2 regions of the Arthrobacter sp. CAN_A214 genome follow, and region 2 is predicted to be linked to the other one. Evidence: riboswitches for the same ligand, from Rfam matches in the RefSeq annotation. Region 2 holds a riboswitch; the other holds the start of a gene.

Region 1 (7,722 bases), on a different contig from region 2:
GCGTCGTGCCCGATCGGGGACCGGATCATGTGCACCGGCACGTGTCCCGGAAGTGCTTCCGCCAGGACTGCCGACTGCCCGGGGAAATACAGGCGGTCGGTGTCCACCGCTGCGATGAAGAACCGTGCCGTGGCTCCGCTCAGCGCCTGTGCAAGGCTTCCACGGTCCCGCGCGGCATCGTGGCTCATGAGCGCCTCGGTGAGGATCACGTAGCTGTTGGCGTCGAAGCGGTGGACCAGCTTCTCCGCCTGGTGGTCGAGGTAGCTTTCCACCTGGTAGCGCCCGCGCTCCGCGGGGAGCACGCCGCCGAACGGCTGCTCCACGTCCTGGGCGGCCCTCCCGAAACGGTCACCGAGCTCCGCCTCGGACCGATAGGTGATATGGGCGATCCGCCGTGCGAGGCCCAGTCCGGCAACGGGAAGGTCCGCCCCGTAGTAGTCGCCTCCCGCGTACGCCGGATCGAGGCGGATCGCCTGGAGCTGCGCCTGGGCGAACGCGATCTGCTCGGCTGAGCTTGCTGCGGTGCAGGCGATGACTGCGCACCGTTCCACCCGGTCCGGGTACATCAGTGCCCATTCCAGGGCGCGCGCCCCGCCCATCGATCCTCCCAGGACCGAATGCCAGCGCGGGATCCCCAACCGGTCCATCAGCAGCGCCTCGGTGCGGACCGAATCCCGGATGGTGATGAAGGGGAACCGCGATCCCCACGGCGATCCCTGGGAGTCGAGGCTCGCTGGTCCCGTGGAGCCGTAGCAACCGCCGAGCATGTTGATGGACACGACGAAGTACCTGTCCGTGTCCACGGTGCGACCGGGGCCCACCAGTGAATCCCACCACCCGTCCTCCTCGGACGCCCCACGGGCGACATGGGAACTGCCGGTCAGCGCATGATGCACCAGCACCGCATTCGTTGCATCCTCGTTGAGGGTGCCCCATGTCTCGAAGGCCAACTGCACGTCGGGGAGTTCACCGCCGGCGTCGAGCACTACCGGACCCAGGAACGCAGTTCGAAGCAGGCCGTCGCTCCCCGGACCTGTTCGGGGCAGGCGGGACGACGGCGCAGGGAAATAGGTGGTCACCGGTTTGCCTACGCCCCCTTCGCCGCTCGAAAGCCTGCATCCAGGTCGGCGAGGATGTCCTGGAGGTTCTCGAGTCCCACCGACAGCCGCACGAGGCCGGGACGCACCCCGGCCGTCAGTTGCGCCTCCGCCCCCAGCTGGCTGTGGGTGGTCGACGCCGGGTGGATCACGAGCGAACGGACATCACCGACGTTCGCCACATGGGAGTGGAGCTCGAGACCATCGACGAACCGTTTGCCGGCCTCGATCCCCCCTTCGATGTCGAACGACACGATGGCACCGGTGCCGCGCGGTCCGTAGGTGCGGCCACGTTCGTACCAGGGGCTCGAGGGCAGCCCCGCGTAGGCGACCGATTCGACGTCGTCGTGCTGTTCAAGCCATTCAGCCACGGCCCGGGCGTTCTCGACGTGCCGCTCCATCCGCAGGCTGAGGGTCTCGATGCCCTGGGCGATCAGGAAGGCATTGAAGGGTGACACCGAGGAACCGAGGTCCCGCAACAGCTGGACGCGTGCCTTGAGGATGTAGGCGAGGTTGGCGCCGAGAGCGCTGCCGACCCCGAGGTCCCTGGCGTAGACCAGTCCGTGGTAGCTCTCGTCGGGCGTGTTGAAGCCGGGAAACTTCTCCGGATTCCTTGCGAAGTCGAACCTTCCGGAATCGACGATCACCCCCGCGATGGCGTTCCCGTGGCCGCCGAGGTACTTGGTGGCGGAGTGGACCACGATGTCGGCGCCCCACTCGATGGGGCGGATGAGGTAGGGCGTGGACAGCGTGTTGTCGACGATCAGGGGGATGCCGTGCTCGTGCGCAACGGCGCTGATGCCCTCGATGTCGAGGACGTCCTGGCGGGGATTCGAGACGACTTCACCGAAGAACAGTTTGGTGTTGGGGCGCACCGCCGCACGCCATTGCTCGAGGTTGTCCGGGTCCTCCACGAAGGTGCAGTCGATGCCGAACTTCTTCAGCGTGTGCCGGAAGAGGTTGAACGTGCCGCCGTAAAGGCTGGGACTCGCGACGATATGGTCTCCCACCTCCGCGACGTTCAGCACCGCGAACGTCTCAGCTGCCTGTCCCGACGCCAGCAGCAGGGCGCCGGCACCGCCCTCGAGGCTCGCGATGCGAATCTCGACGGCTTCCTGCGTCGGATTGCCGATCCGCGTATAGATCGGGGCAAGTTCAGTCAGCGCGAAACGGTCGGCAGCGCTCTGCGCGCTGGGGAAGACGAACGAGGATGTCTGGTAGATCGGCAGCGCACGCGCCCCCGTGGCGGAGTCGGGTGTCTGCCCGGCGTGGATCTGCCGTGTTTCGAATGACCAATCGTTGGACATGGTGTCCCCTCTCGATGGGGGCCCATCCGCCGTCGCCGGGGATGACCGGCCAGGGCTTGTCGGCCCGCGCTTGCGCAGCACCCGTGTGGGCTCCGCCTGGTCTTCACCCGGGGCACCCCACCGCGGTTGGAGGGTTGCCGGCCAGCGAGCCGGGGCTTTCCGCTGGCACTCATGACCTGCAGTCAATGAAAGCCCAAACCGGCGTTGCAGGCAACTCTGGGAGGCCCGAAATGACGCCCCGTGAAGTAAGGGCGGCCTAAGTCGAGACGCCCATCACAAAGTGCCAAAATGTAGCCATGCGCCTGGATCACGTCTCTTACGCCTGCGAACCCGATGGACTGGCTGCCACTGCCGAGCGGATTGCAACCGCCCTCGGCATGGAACCCGTGAAGGGCGGTGTGCACCCCCGCTTCGGCACACGGAACATGATTTTTCCCCTGGTCAACGGGCAGTACCTGGAAGTTGTCGAGGTACTTTCGCACCCCGCATCCGACAAGGCACCCTTCGGGCAAGCCGTGCGTGCGCGCTCCGAAGCCGGTGGAGGCTGGATGGGCTGGTGCGTCGCGGTCGAGAACCTCGAACCCTTCGAGGAGCGCCTCGGCCGCAGCGCGGTTCCCGGCAACCGGAAATTCCCGGATGGTCAGGAACTCTCGTGGCAGCAGATCGGCATCAAGGGACTGATCGCCGATCCGCAGGTCCCCTACCTCCTGCGGTGGGATGACGGGCTCGAAGCCCTGCATCCGTCACAGGCCCGCCCCGCCACGGTGAAACTCGACTGCCTCACGATCGCCGGATCCTCCGAGCGCGTCACCGAATGGCTCGGCACGCAGGTCGAGGAAACGCTCGACGGCGTCGACGTCCGCTGGGTGGCGCCCAACGGAACCCCCGGAATCATGTCGGTGACGTTCGAGACCGCGAACGGCCGCGTGGAGATCTAGCGCTACCGCCGCTCAAGATTTTCGCGCAGGGAGCAGGAGCCGGACTGGCACCAGTCGGGCTCCTGCTCTCTCTGGCCGACATGCCGCCCTAGGCGTGTGTATAGGTGAGGCAGTCGGCGTCCTCAGCACCGGGGCCGACCTTGACGGCGGATGCCGTACACATGAGGTCGTGGTTGTAGTTGCACTCCGCCCGCTGGCAGGCTCCCACCTGTGCGAGCATCTTCGGCAGACCACCACTGATCGAGGTGTCGATGAACGTGGCGCACGACGCGTGGTCGGTGCTCCCGGAGACGGTGATGGCGATGGCCGTACAGCCGTCGTGGTTGAACGAACAATTACCGACGCTGCATTCTGAGACGTTCGTGATGACTGTCATTGTTCCTCCTCGGCGGCCTGTGGATGAGCCGCGACTCCTTCAAATTAGCACCGAACTCGGCGGTAATTTAGTCACATTTTCGTGGCCCAAAGGAGTCGGGAGAACCCGGCCGCTCTCAGCCGCCGATGCCGATCGCCGGACCGATCAGCGCAAACCCGACGAACCCGGTGATGTCGATTGCTGCGTGGGCAATGACGAGTGGCATCACCCTGCGCCGTTTCGCGTAGAGGTAACCGAACAACAGCCCCATCAGAACGTTACCGATGAACGGCCCGAAGCCCTGGTACAGGTGATAGCTTCCCCGGATCAGTGCGCTGGTGACGATGATGACCGGCACCGACCACCGGAGCTCGCCGAACCGCTCGAACAGGTACCCCACCACGATGACCTCCTCGAGCACCGCGTGGCGGAGGGCCGAAAGAACCAGGACGGGCACGGTCCACCAGTACGCGTCGAGGGCAGCCGGGATGATCGCCGTCGTCAGTCCCAGTGCACGGCCGCCGGCGTAGACGCCCAGCGTGCCGACCCCGATGACGGCGGCGAGCCCCAGGCCCAGCCCGAAGTCGGTGCCGGGTTTCGCGAAGGTGAAACCAAGACGGCGGAACGCGGAGACGCCGGGTCCGCTCAGCAGGAACAGCACGAGCGCCACCGGTACGAGTGCGAAGAAGATGCTGAGCAGCTGATACGTGAGGTCGAAGTACTGACGGTCGTTGAGGACTGGGTTGAGGGTGGTGGTCTGACCGGACAGCGGGCCCCGGGTCAGTTTCTCCAGCAGGTTCACCGCCGCGTACACCCCGGACTGGCCGAGGGACAGGCCGAGCACGACGAGGATCTCGGCCTTGATGCGCCGCGCCGGCTGCGGAGATCCGCCGTCCTCCGCGGTGCTGGGAATGTCGCTGGGAATGTCGCTGGGGACGTCTCGGGGGGCGGGGAGCGGCGCGGGCATGCGGCTATCCTTCCAGTGGTTCCTGCGGATTCCCAACGGCCAGCCGGCGCACCGCCTGCCGGTCGACCCGGCGGCCGGCCATCCAGACTGCGCCGGAGAGCGGCATCCCCGGCCGGTAGGCAAGATGCGTGGCCGACGGCGAGTCGAGGAGCTGGACATCCGCGCGGTGCCCGACGGCGACCGAACCGACCGCGCGGGCGCCGTCGAGGTCCTGTCCGGACTCACGGCGGAGGGCTAACGCTCCCCCGTAGGTGGCTGCCCGCACCGCCTCATCGACGCTGAGCCCCATCTGGAGGACGGCGGTGGTGACGCAGAACGCCATGGAACTGGTGTAGGACGTGCCCGGATTACAGTTGCTGGCGAGCGCCACCGGCACCCCGGCGTCGAGCAGTGCCCGTGCCGGGGCGAGCGGCTGGCGGGTCGAGAGGTCGCATGCCGGCAGGCAGGTGGCGACGGTTCCCCGGCGGGTCCCGGATGCCGGTTCCCAGGCAGCCCAGGACCCGGCGAGCGCGTCGATGTCCGTGGGGACCAGGTGGTTCACGTGGTCCACGCTTGCCGCTCCGAACTCCACAGCGAGCGCTACGCCTTGCCCGGGGCCGAGCTGGTTGCCGTGGACCCTCAAACCCAGACCGGCATCCCGGCAGGCGGCGAGCACCGCACGGCTCTGCTCGGGAGTGAAGGCGCCCCGCTCGCAGAACACGTCGGCCCACCCGACGAAGGGTCGGACGGCGTCGAGCATGGGCCCGCAGACGAGCGCGGTGTAGTCGTCCGGGTCGACGCCGTGCGGAACGAGGTGCGCTCCGAGGAAAGTCACCTCGTCCACGACGGATGCGGCGATCCGTGCGCTGCGGGCCTCGTGCTCCACATCGAGGCCGTACCCGGTCTTCGTCTCCAGGTACGTTGTTCCGCCTGCGTGCGCCTCGGCAACCCGTCCGAGCAGCAACCGGGTGAGCTCGTAGTCGGTGGCCTCCCGGGTGGCGCCGGCGGTGACCGCGATCCCACCCGCCGTGTAGTCGGCTCCCGCCATCCGCGCTTCGAACTCAGCGGTGCGGTCGCCCGCGAAGACCAGGTGGGTATGGCTGTCCACCCATCCCGGCAGGGCGGCCCGGCCACCGGCGTCGTGCAGGAGATCCGCGGCCGGCGCCTTCGCCGCCTGCCCCACCCAACTGATGCGCTCGCCCTCGAGAACGACGGCGGCGGAGCGCAGGACGCGGTGTTCGGCGTCCTGGGTCATCAGTTCGCCGATGTTGGTGATGAGCAGTGACATCAGGAACGCTCCGCGGGGGGATACCGCCGGCCCGGCCCATTGCCGGGATCCGGGGTTCCGGCTGCGGTGGCGGTGGCATCGAAGGTGGCGGCGGCGGCATCGAGGCCGGCGGCTGCGGCGTCGAGGCCGGCGATGGCTGCACGGAGGGAATCGGCCGGGTTCCCGAGGGTCTCGTGGACCCCGTTCCGGGCCAACAGCTTCCCTCCGACGACGACGGCGGTCACGTCCTGGGCGGTGGCGGAAAAGGCGAGCTGCTCCCGGCGTGAGCCGGCCGTTCGGGTACTCAGCGGATCGACGGCCATGAGGTCGCAGACGGAGCCCTTCTCGATAGCGACGGCAGGCCTGCCCTGGGAGGAGGCCCCGCCCTCCGCTGCGATCGAGTGCAACGCCCCGGGGGAGAAGAAACCCCGGTGGCCGCTTCCCAGCCGTTCGCCGTATTCGAGCGCCCGCATCTCGAGCCAGGGGTCGATCACCGCATGCTGGTCCGTCCCGAGCGCGAGTACACAACCAGCGGCAACCAGCTCGCGCGCCGGTCCGATCCCGTCGGCGAGGTCCGCCTCCGTGGTGGGGCAGAGGACAGCCACCACCCGTGCGTTGCCGAGCAGGCGGATGTCCTCCGGCGTCAGGTGCGTCGCATGGACCACCGAGAGCCGTTCGGTCAGGAGGCCGTGGCGGGCCAGGAGCCCGGTGGGAGTGAGACCCGTCGCTTTCCTGCAGTCCTCGTTCTCGGCGGGTTGCTCGGAGAGGTGGATGTGCAGTGGAAGGTCGGCGGGCAGTTCGCGGGCGATGACGGCCAGTGCCTCGTCCGGCACCGCCCGCACTGAATGAATTGCAGCGCCGACGCTGACCTGGTCCGGATCGAACGTGGAGGCGACGGTGCGCCGCAGATCGGCGAGGCGCGCCAGCCAGGCCGAGGCGTCGTCGTCGGTGAAGCGGTGCTGGCCGGGGCCGGGCGGCTGTCCGAAACCCCCTGTGAGATAGCAGGTGTCCAGCAGGGTGAGCCGTATTCCCGCAAGGACGGCGGCCCTGCCCAGCGCGAGTTCCATGGCATGGCGATCCCCCTCATAGGGCGTGCCGTCCGGCTGGTGGTGGACGTCATGGAACTCGGCGACACTCGACCAGCCTGTCGTCACCATCTCGGCGTAGACGGCGGTGGCAAGCTCCTCGTAGCCGGCCGGCGTCAGTGCGCCCGCCGCGCGGTACATCTCCTCGCGCCACGACCAGAAGCTGCCGAGGCCGCCGTCGTGCGTGCGCCCCCGCAGAGCCCGGTGGAAGGCATGCGAGTGGGCGTTGGCAGCTGCAGGGAAGACGACGCCGCCGAGCAGTAGGTCACCGGGTTCCGCCGCGCTTCCCTGCTGTACAGAGGCGATCCTGCCGGAGCCGTCCACCCCGATGCGGACCGAATCCCGAACGCCTTCGGTGCCGAGCCAGGCGTACTCGCACCAGACGGTGACACCTGCAGGCGTCACAGGAGATCCTCCAGGACGTCGGCCAGGGCGGTTGCTCCCGCATCCGCGTCGTCGCGTTCCACGAACTCCTCCGGCGAGTGGCTGATGCCGGTGGGGTTCCGGATGAAGAGCATCGCCGTGGGCAGTACACCCGCCAGCACACCGGCGTCGTGCCCGGCACCGGTGGGCAGGATCGGCGCACCCTTCAGGGAATTACGGAGCGTGCGCTGAAGGGCAGGATCGAAGGAGATGGTGCCGCTCTGCGACTCCATCGTGAGGCTCACCGAACAGCCCTCGAAAGCCGCAGCCTTCTGGGCCTGACCGTGGATCCTCTCGACAAGGG
Region 2 (7,722 bases):
CGGTGCGGTTTCCGGACCGTCCCAGGTCCTCCCACGTTGCACCGTGCAGAAGCACGCTGCCCGAATCGGGTTTCTCGACCCCGAGGACCATGCGGGCCGCAGTGCTCTTTCCGGAGCCGGATTCACCGACGATGCCCAGCGTGGTACCGCGCTCGAGCGAGAACGACACCCGATCCACGACCGTGCGGTTCACGCGGTCCGGGCCGGGAAAGGTCTTGGTGATGTCCTTAGCCGACAGGATGGTGCGGTGCCTGTTGCCGCCCATCTGCCCGTCGGCGTGTGGTGCGGATCGAGGCTCGGCAACGGGTGCTACCGGGCGCCCCTGCACGACGGCCCGGTGCCCGCCGAGCCGCGATCCGCGTGAGGCGGCCGAGGGAATCGAAGCCAGGAGCTCGAGGGTGTAGGGGTGCTGAGGATCCTGCAGTACTTGCTGGGTAGGGCCCTGCTCGACGATCTCGCCGTCGCGCATCACCGCGATCCGGTCCGCGAGGCCGGCCACGACGGACAGGTCGTGGCTCACCACGAGCATGCCCATGGAGCCTTTCTTCAGCCGGTTCAGCAGGCGCATCACCTGCGCCGCCACCGTGGCGTCAAGCGCCGTCGTCGGTTCGTCCGCGATGAGGAATCCCGGGCCCGCGGCGATTGCCGAGGCGATCAGCGCCCGTTGCCGGAGGCCGCCGGACAACTGATGCGAGTACTGAAGGGCCCTCAGCCCCGGTTCCGGCACACCCACCTCGGTGAGCAGTTCGAGGACGCGCGCCTGCCGGGCGGCCTTTCCGAGGTCGGTGTGGAGTTTCAGCGCTTCGCCTACCTCGTCGCCGATCGGGCGCAGTGAGTCCAGCGAGGACAGGGCATCCTGAAGGACGAAGCCGATGTGCCGGCCGCGCACCGACTTCCACTCGCGCTCGCCCCAGCCACGGGTGTCCTTCCCGCGGAAGGAGACGGCATCGGCGCTGAGATGCGACTGCGGCCCGGTCAACCCGACGAGCGTGCGTGCCGTCACTGATTTCCCCGAGCCCGACTCGCCGACCAGGGCGAGGCATTCACCGGCATGGACGGCGAGGGAAACGTTCCGGAGGACGGTGCGCGGGGCGCGTCGCGGACCGAAGGAAACGCTGAGGTTCTTCACCTCGACGATGGGTGTGCTGGTCATGAGGTTGTCCTTCCTTCGGAACGGTGGCGCAGTTCACGCCCGACGACGGTGATCGCGAGGACGGTCCCGACGAGGAACGTGGCCGGCAGCGTGATGAGCCAGGGCGCGTTGGAGATGAAGTTCCGTCCGATGGAGAGCATGGCTCCCCATTCAGGTGCAGGTGGGGGAGTGCCGAGGCCCAGGAAACTGAGTGAGGCACCCGCGCCGATGGCGGACCCCACCCCGATCGTGGCCAGGACGAGCACCGGTTTCACGACATTGGGCAGCACGTGGTGCAGCAGGACATGCCGGCGAGGAAAACCCAGCACGCCCGCCGCCTCCACGTATGCCGCCCGCCGCACCAGGTGCGCCTGGGTCCGGGTGATGCGGGCGTAGTAGGCGATGCTGCCCGCGCCGATCGCCAGGATGGCGTTCTCGGTACCCCCGCCGATGATGCCGATGACCACCAGCGCGAGGATGATCTCCGGCACCGCGAGCGTGACGTCTAGGAAGCGCATCACCGAGGCCTCGACGAACCGTTTGCTCAGGCCCGCGAAGAGTCCGAGGAGCGTCCCGCCGACGAGCCCGATCGCCGTGGCGCCGACTCCGATATACAGGGAGGTCCGGGCTCCATGAACGATCCTGCTATAGACGTCGGCCCCGGACTCGTCGGTTCCGAACCAATGCGCAGCGCTCGGCGGGCGGAAGCTCTCGGCAGGGTTCACGGAATAGGGATCGGTGGAAGCCAGGACGTTAGGGGCCGCGACGGCGAGGGCGAGCCAGACGAGGAATCCGACGGCGAGGATGAGGCCGGGCCTGAAGCGCCGCCGCCTCCGGGGAGGGCGTACCCGGTCCCGTGTGGCGGCAGCCGGGATCTCCGGGGGACTCTGGACCACCGGGGCCGTGCCTGGTCGGAGGTCGATGCTCATGCGGTTACCACCCTAGGATCGATGAGCGTGTAGAGGAGGTCGACTGCGAGGTTGACCACCACGTACACGGCTGCTGAGAGCAGGACGACGCCGATGATCACCGGCAAGTCCTTTTCATACACGGACGCGAGCGCCAGGCTTCCCACGCCCTGCCGGCTGAAGAGGGTTTCCACGATCACCGAACCGCCGAGGAGGGCGGCGATGAGGAACCCGGACATCGTCAGGACGGGGATGACGGCATGCCGGAGCGCGTGGATCACGCGGACCTGGGCGTCGCGCATTCCACGCGCCCTGGCGGTGAGGACGAAAGCCTGCTCCAGCACGTCGTCGAGCTCGTTGCGGAGTACCTGCGAGAGCGGACCGAATACCGCGAGTGCGAGCGTCAGTGCGGGCAGCACGAGCGACGCCGGCCCCTGGTTGCCGCCGATCGGGAACCAGTGCAGGCTGAACGAGAACACCATCAGCAGGACGAAGCCGATCACGAAAGTGGGGGTCGCGGCGCACACCACCTCCACACCGGATACCAGCGAGCGGATCCACGGGCGCCGCTGTGCCGAGGCAAGGGCGACGGCGAACGTGAGCGGCAGGGCGAGAAGAGCGGCGGCACCGGCGAGCTGCGCCGTCGAACCGATCTGTTGCCCGATGGCCTCCGTGACGGGGATGCGCAGCCGGTAGGACTGGCCGAGGTCTCCCTGGAGCAGCCCGCCCAGGTAGTGCAGGTACTGGATGGCCAGGGGCTCATCGAGCAGGTAGTCCTGGCGCACGCGGTCGATCGCCTCCGGAGTGAGTCGGGCATCGGGTCCGCCCAGGATCAGGAGCGCCGTGTCTCCCGGGATGAGGTACACCGCCAGGAAGGTGAGGGTTGCGGCTCCCCACAGCACTCCGACTCCCACGACGAGGCGGAGTGCGACGCGGCGGGCCATTGCACCGGGCCGGCCGGTCTTTCTCGTGCTTCCCGGGGCCAAGGTTGCCGTCACTGCGCAAGCCAGGCGTAGGTGAGGACGGGAACGGGGTGGGACGTGTCCGTGGCTACGCCCTGCACCGAGTTCGAGTAGGCGAACTGGCTCGGATTCTCGTAGAGGGGCAGCCCCGGCACCAGATCGGTGAGCCGGTGCTGTGCCTGGGAGTAGGCCTCCGCCGCGTCCGGGCCATCGGCCGCGCCGCGAGCCCGCAGCAGGATCTCATCCAGTTCCGGGTCGTTCACGTAGGAGGAATTCTGGCCGATGCGCTCGCCGGTGATTTCCGAGGAGTGGTACCGGATGAACAGGACGTCCGTGGTGTTGGTGTGCCACACTCCGGCCAGGGCGTCATAGTCTCCGGCGTACCTCAGTTCCGTGAGTTGTGCCTGGGGAAGCTGGATGATCTCCAGCTCGATCCCTACCTTCCGGACCTCGCCCTGCAGCTGGACGAGGAGGGGACTGGGAGCCGAGGCTTCCACTGTGGGAACTTCGACGGTCAGCCGCTCGCCGTCCTTGGTGCGGAAGCCCTCGGCGTCGCGGGAGTCCCAACCGGCGTCGTCGAGCAGCTGGTCTGCGCGCTCGGGATCGTGGGCCAGTGTGCCTTCCACCGAGGGATCGTAGTATTTGCTCTCCTTCGACAGGTACGAGTCGATGGGGGTGTAGGTGCCGAAGCCGAGGCTTTCCGTGACCGCCCTGGTGTCCACGGCGGTGGTAAAGGCTTCCCGGACGGCCGGGTCGCTGAAGGGCTCCCGGTTCAGGTTGAAGCCGAGCACGTACGGGCTGCCGGTGCGCGGCAGGTTCTCGTAGGTGAACGCCGGGTCCGCCTGCACCGCGGCCGCGTTCTGCGGCGCGAGGTTCTCCGTCAGCCCGTACTGGCCCGACACGAGGGACTGGTAGCGGATCACGGGCTCGGCGACCACGGTGACTTCGACGCCGTCCAGGTGGGCCTCGCCGGATCCGCCCAGCCAGTCGGGAGCCCAGCCGTATCCCTCCCGCTTGGCGTAGCTGATGCTCTGTCCCGGCTGGTAGGCCTCGAGGACGTAGGGCCCGGATCCCACCGGGTTCTGGCACAGGGTTTCCGGCGACTCGGTGATGGCCTTGCCCGAGTTCATGCCCAGCCAGGACTGCGCGAGCGTGTAGAGGAAGGGGGTGTAGGCGTACTCGAGGTGCGCTTCGAAGGTGTAGTCGTCGATCACCGTTCCATCGACGTAGGGTGCGATGTAGGCGGCGGCCAGCGGAGATTTCGTGGCCGGGTCCCGCATGTGCTCGAGGTTCTGCTGGAACACGGTCGCGTTCCATGGCGACCCGTCGCTGAACGTCACGTCCTGACGCAGGTGGAACGTGTACGTCCTGCCGTCCTCGGAGATGTCCCAGGACTCGGCGAGATAGGGGGCGATCTCGCCGTCGTCGTCGAGCGTGACCACGTTGTCGTAGATCAGCCGGCCCAGGAACTGCTGCTGTGTCGCCGAGATGCCGTGGCCGTCGAGGCAGCCGGGCTCGGCGGAGATCGAGACATTGAGGACCCCGCCGTCCACGGGCGTGGCGTCAGCGGGCACGGTCTGTGTCCCGGCAGGGGAGGCGCAGGACGCGAGCAGGCCGGCGACGACGGCGAGGGTTGCGCCGCGGGTCAGGGTGCGGCGGACCCGGAAGCGGGCATGAAAAGACAGGGACATGAGGTTCCTTCTGTGCGAGGAAGCGGGCATGGGTCATCGCGGCAGGGACTGCGCAATGGGAAATGGCGGCGACGGTGGCCGGCAGGGCCGGTGCCGCAGGCGGGGTGGCGTCAGGCGGTGAGAAGTGGACAGCTGTGGAAACGCATCATGCGTCATCCTTCCGATTGCTCTTGACCGCACCGGACGCCGCAACAGATGCGGTGGGTGCAGCCCACTTCGTCATCCGAACCACCCGGAAAGCATGGGGTTGGTGCGCGGCCAAGTCGGAGCTTGACGGCCGCATCTCTTGAAGCTGACCCCACTGTATGCCGGATCTTTCCGCTGTCCAGTCGGGTCAGGTCACAGACGGTCATAAAGGGCGGACAGCAGCTTTCTTACGTTCTGTGTCGTGCCCGGCGTTGACGGCGGGCTCGGGATGCCCCTAGCGTGGGAGGCGCAATCAAGAGTTCCAGCCACAGGCCCTGGCCGGCTGGACAGCAACCCTCTCGTCGTAGCGGGGTGCTCCAGGTGATGATTCGGCCGCTGGGCAGTTTTCGCCCGAGGGGCAAGTACGGCGTTTCCCCCGCTGCCTTCTGCTTTTCGGTACGCGGGACGACGCCTTTTTCGAAGGAAGTGGGCATGGCGTTGAATGTCAATCTGGAGCCGGCGGTTCTACGGCAGGCTTTCGGGCGCTTTCCCTCAGGGATCGCAGCGCTCTGTGCCCGGGTGGACGGAGTTCCCGAGGGCATTGTTGCTTCCTCGTTCACCGTCGGGGTGTCGCTCGATCCGCCACTGGTGATGTTCGCCATCCAGAACACCTCGCGCACCTGGCCGGAGCTGCGAAAGCAACCCCGTATCGGTGTTTCGGTCCTGGCCTCCGGGCAGAAGGATGCCTGCCTGCAGATCGCGTCGAAGTCAGCCGACCGGTTCGCAGCACTCGACATCGAAGTCACGCCCGCCGGCGCCGTACTGCTCTCCGACGCCGTACTGTGGCTGGACTGCTCGGTCGAGGCGGAGTATCCCGCCGGAGATCACCAGGTGGTGCTCCTCCGGGTGCACGGCCTGCAGTTCGAGGACAAGGACTCCGTGCCGCTCGTGTTCCACGCCTCCGAATTCCACCGGCTGCCGGAGCCGTCGCTGGTGTAGCGGCAAGTGTTTCGAATCGGGTCCTCCGGGGTACTGATACCGGAAACTCCCTCCGAAAGGACGCCCATGTACCCGTCAGTCGCACACCAGACCGTTGCGGAGCTGGGTGGCCCCACGAGCGTCCTGGTTCGGCAGAAGAACGACCACGTCAAGCTCAACGCCTTGCTGAAGGAACTGGAAGGATCGAGAGGAGCCGAGCAGGGCGATGTGCTGCGGCGCATCTACCGGCTGGTGTTTCCCCACGCCTTCGCCGAGGAGGCGGTGCTGTGGCCCGTGGTGCGGCGGGTCCTGCCCGATGGTGAACAACTCACCCTTGAGGTGGAGCAGGAGCACCAGGAGGTCAATGAACTGGTGACGCGGCTTGAAACCCTCGAGGAGGGGGACCCGGAGCGGGAACGCGTACTCGACCGGCTGGTCGAGGTGCTGGGGGAGGACGTACGCGACGAGGAGGACAAGCTTTTCCCCCGGCTGCAGGAAGTGGTGAGCAAACGCCTGCTTCAGCTGATGGGCATCTCCTGGGAGGTGGTCCGCAGAACCGCCCCCACCCGCGCTCATCCGGTCGTGGCAAGGCGGCCGCCAGGCAACGCCGTCGCGGCAGTTCCGCTTTCACTCATCGACCGCATCCGCGACGCGGTCGACACCGCAATACTGCAGAGGCCGAAAGCCGTTTCACCGGTTCTCCATCGCACGAGCACCCTGCTGGCGCGGGTAGCCCATTCGATCGAGCACCTCCCGCTCCTGACACGCGGAGAGGACCCAACCACGAGCAGGGTGGGCCGACGGTCCGATGGGAGCGGACGACGCCGGCCTCCTGTCGCGGGCGTTGTCGCTGTCGCGGCCGGGGGAGCTGTAGCGGGAGAGCTGGTGTTCCGCTCGCTCACCCGGCGGACCCGCCGCTGAACGCTCAATCCGATCGATTCCGGCTCGGCTTTGGCGGTTCAGTCTCGATCCGGTCCTGGCTGGATCGAGTTCAGTCCTGCGACGGCCGTTCGCCGGCATCGAATTGCTCCTCGTAGACCCGCTTTGCTTCCTGCAGCACCTCTGGATCGAGCCGGCCGAGCGGACGGACGTCGACGAGCAGCGGCTCGCAGTCCGGGCCCCGGCCCACGCACGCCCCGGTGAGTACCCATGCGTAGCGGTCCTCGTCCTCCGCAAGGTGCTCGTACTGGCAGATCTGGCGTGCAAGCCAGTCCTTGAGCGGCCGGGTCCACCACGACTCCGGTGTGAGGGGGTTGACGGACAATCCTGGCAGCGTCAGCCCGCTCTCGGCGTCGAGACTATTGGAATCCCTATCGGCTTCGAAGCCCTTGGAGTACCGCAGGTAGAGGTAGTCGCCGGACGGCACGAGATCCGCGAGTTCAGCGAGGCTGGAGAGGGTGAGCTCCCCGGATTCTGCTTTGCGCGGTGCGGTGGCGGATTTCATGTGCCTAAGCCTAGGAAGGGTTGTCCCCGGCCTCAACAGCCGGGACAGCGCGAACCTGCTCTTTACTGCTGCTGTGCGAGGTGAGATATTCCTGTTCCTCCATCGGTGGGCGGGGTCTAATTGAAGAAGTACGTGCGTTCAACGAGGAGGTAAACCATGGAAGCATCCTGCCCGTCCTGCGGAAAGCCGCTGCAGGAGTTGGATGAAAGCCAGTGGCCCGCCGAGGGGCCCGTTCCCGAAGGGACCCTCGGCGTCTTCCAGTGTGAGGGGAACCACCGGGTGATAGTCGCTGAACCGCAGATCCAGGCGTAGGGGCTCTCAGACTTCGGGGACTTCCCGGATCGCCAGGTTCGGGTGCAGCAGCCGGTAGCCCTCGGCGTCAAGTAGATCGCGGTTGTACTCGTCGGGGAGCAGCACCACCGTGGCCCTGCTGTCACGGATGATCACGCCGGGCTCACCCGGAGTGATCGGGCCGCACTCG

What was found. A riboswitch is a leader RNA that binds a small molecule or an ion and turns the genes downstream of it on or off. The one in region 2 is predicted to bind S-adenosylmethionine.
Region 1: another riboswitch for S-adenosylmethionine. It lies ahead of IWX65_RS12640 (bifunctional o-acetylhomoserine/o-acetylserine sulfhydrylase); the one in region 2 lies ahead of IWX65_RS04435 (ABC transporter substrate-binding protein).

Annotation. Positions count from the first base shown of each region.
Region 1 covers NZ_JADOUU010000015.1:151-7,872, forward strand. The annotation lists gene metX (homoserine O-acetyltransferase MetX) at 1-1,079, opposite strand, end outside; gene IWX65_RS12640 (bifunctional o-acetylhomoserine/o-acetylserine sulfhydrylase) at 1,088-2,404, opposite strand; SAM riboswitch class IV at 2,466-2,581, opposite strand; gene IWX65_RS12645 (VOC family protein) at 2,701-3,342, shown strand; gene IWX65_RS12650 (DUF1540 domain-containing protein) at 3,431-3,718, opposite strand; gene IWX65_RS12655 (CPBP family intramembrane glutamic endopeptidase) at 3,834-4,664, opposite strand; gene IWX65_RS12660 (amidohydrolase family protein) at 4,669-5,931, opposite strand; gene IWX65_RS12665 (formimidoylglutamate deiminase) at 5,931-7,400, opposite strand; gene IWX65_RS12670 (allantoate amidohydrolase) at 7,397-7,722, opposite strand, start outside.
Region 2 covers NZ_JADOUU010000003.1:174,744-182,465, reverse strand. The annotation lists gene IWX65_RS04450 (dipeptide ABC transporter ATP-binding protein) at 1-1,153, opposite strand, end outside; gene IWX65_RS04445 (ABC transporter permease) at 1,150-2,061, opposite strand; gene IWX65_RS04440 (ABC transporter permease) at 2,058-3,038, opposite strand; gene IWX65_RS04435 (ABC transporter substrate-binding protein) at 3,035-4,693, opposite strand; SAM riboswitch class IV at 4,855-4,985, opposite strand; SAM riboswitch class IV at 5,131-5,250, shown strand; gene IWX65_RS04430 (flavin reductase family protein) at 5,312-5,818, shown strand; gene IWX65_RS04425 (hemerythrin domain-containing protein) at 5,885-6,718, shown strand; gene IWX65_RS04420 (DUF6098 family protein) at 6,789-7,241, opposite strand; gene IWX65_RS04415 (hypothetical protein) at 7,398-7,553, shown strand; gene IWX65_RS04410 (hypothetical protein) at 7,560-7,722, opposite strand, start outside.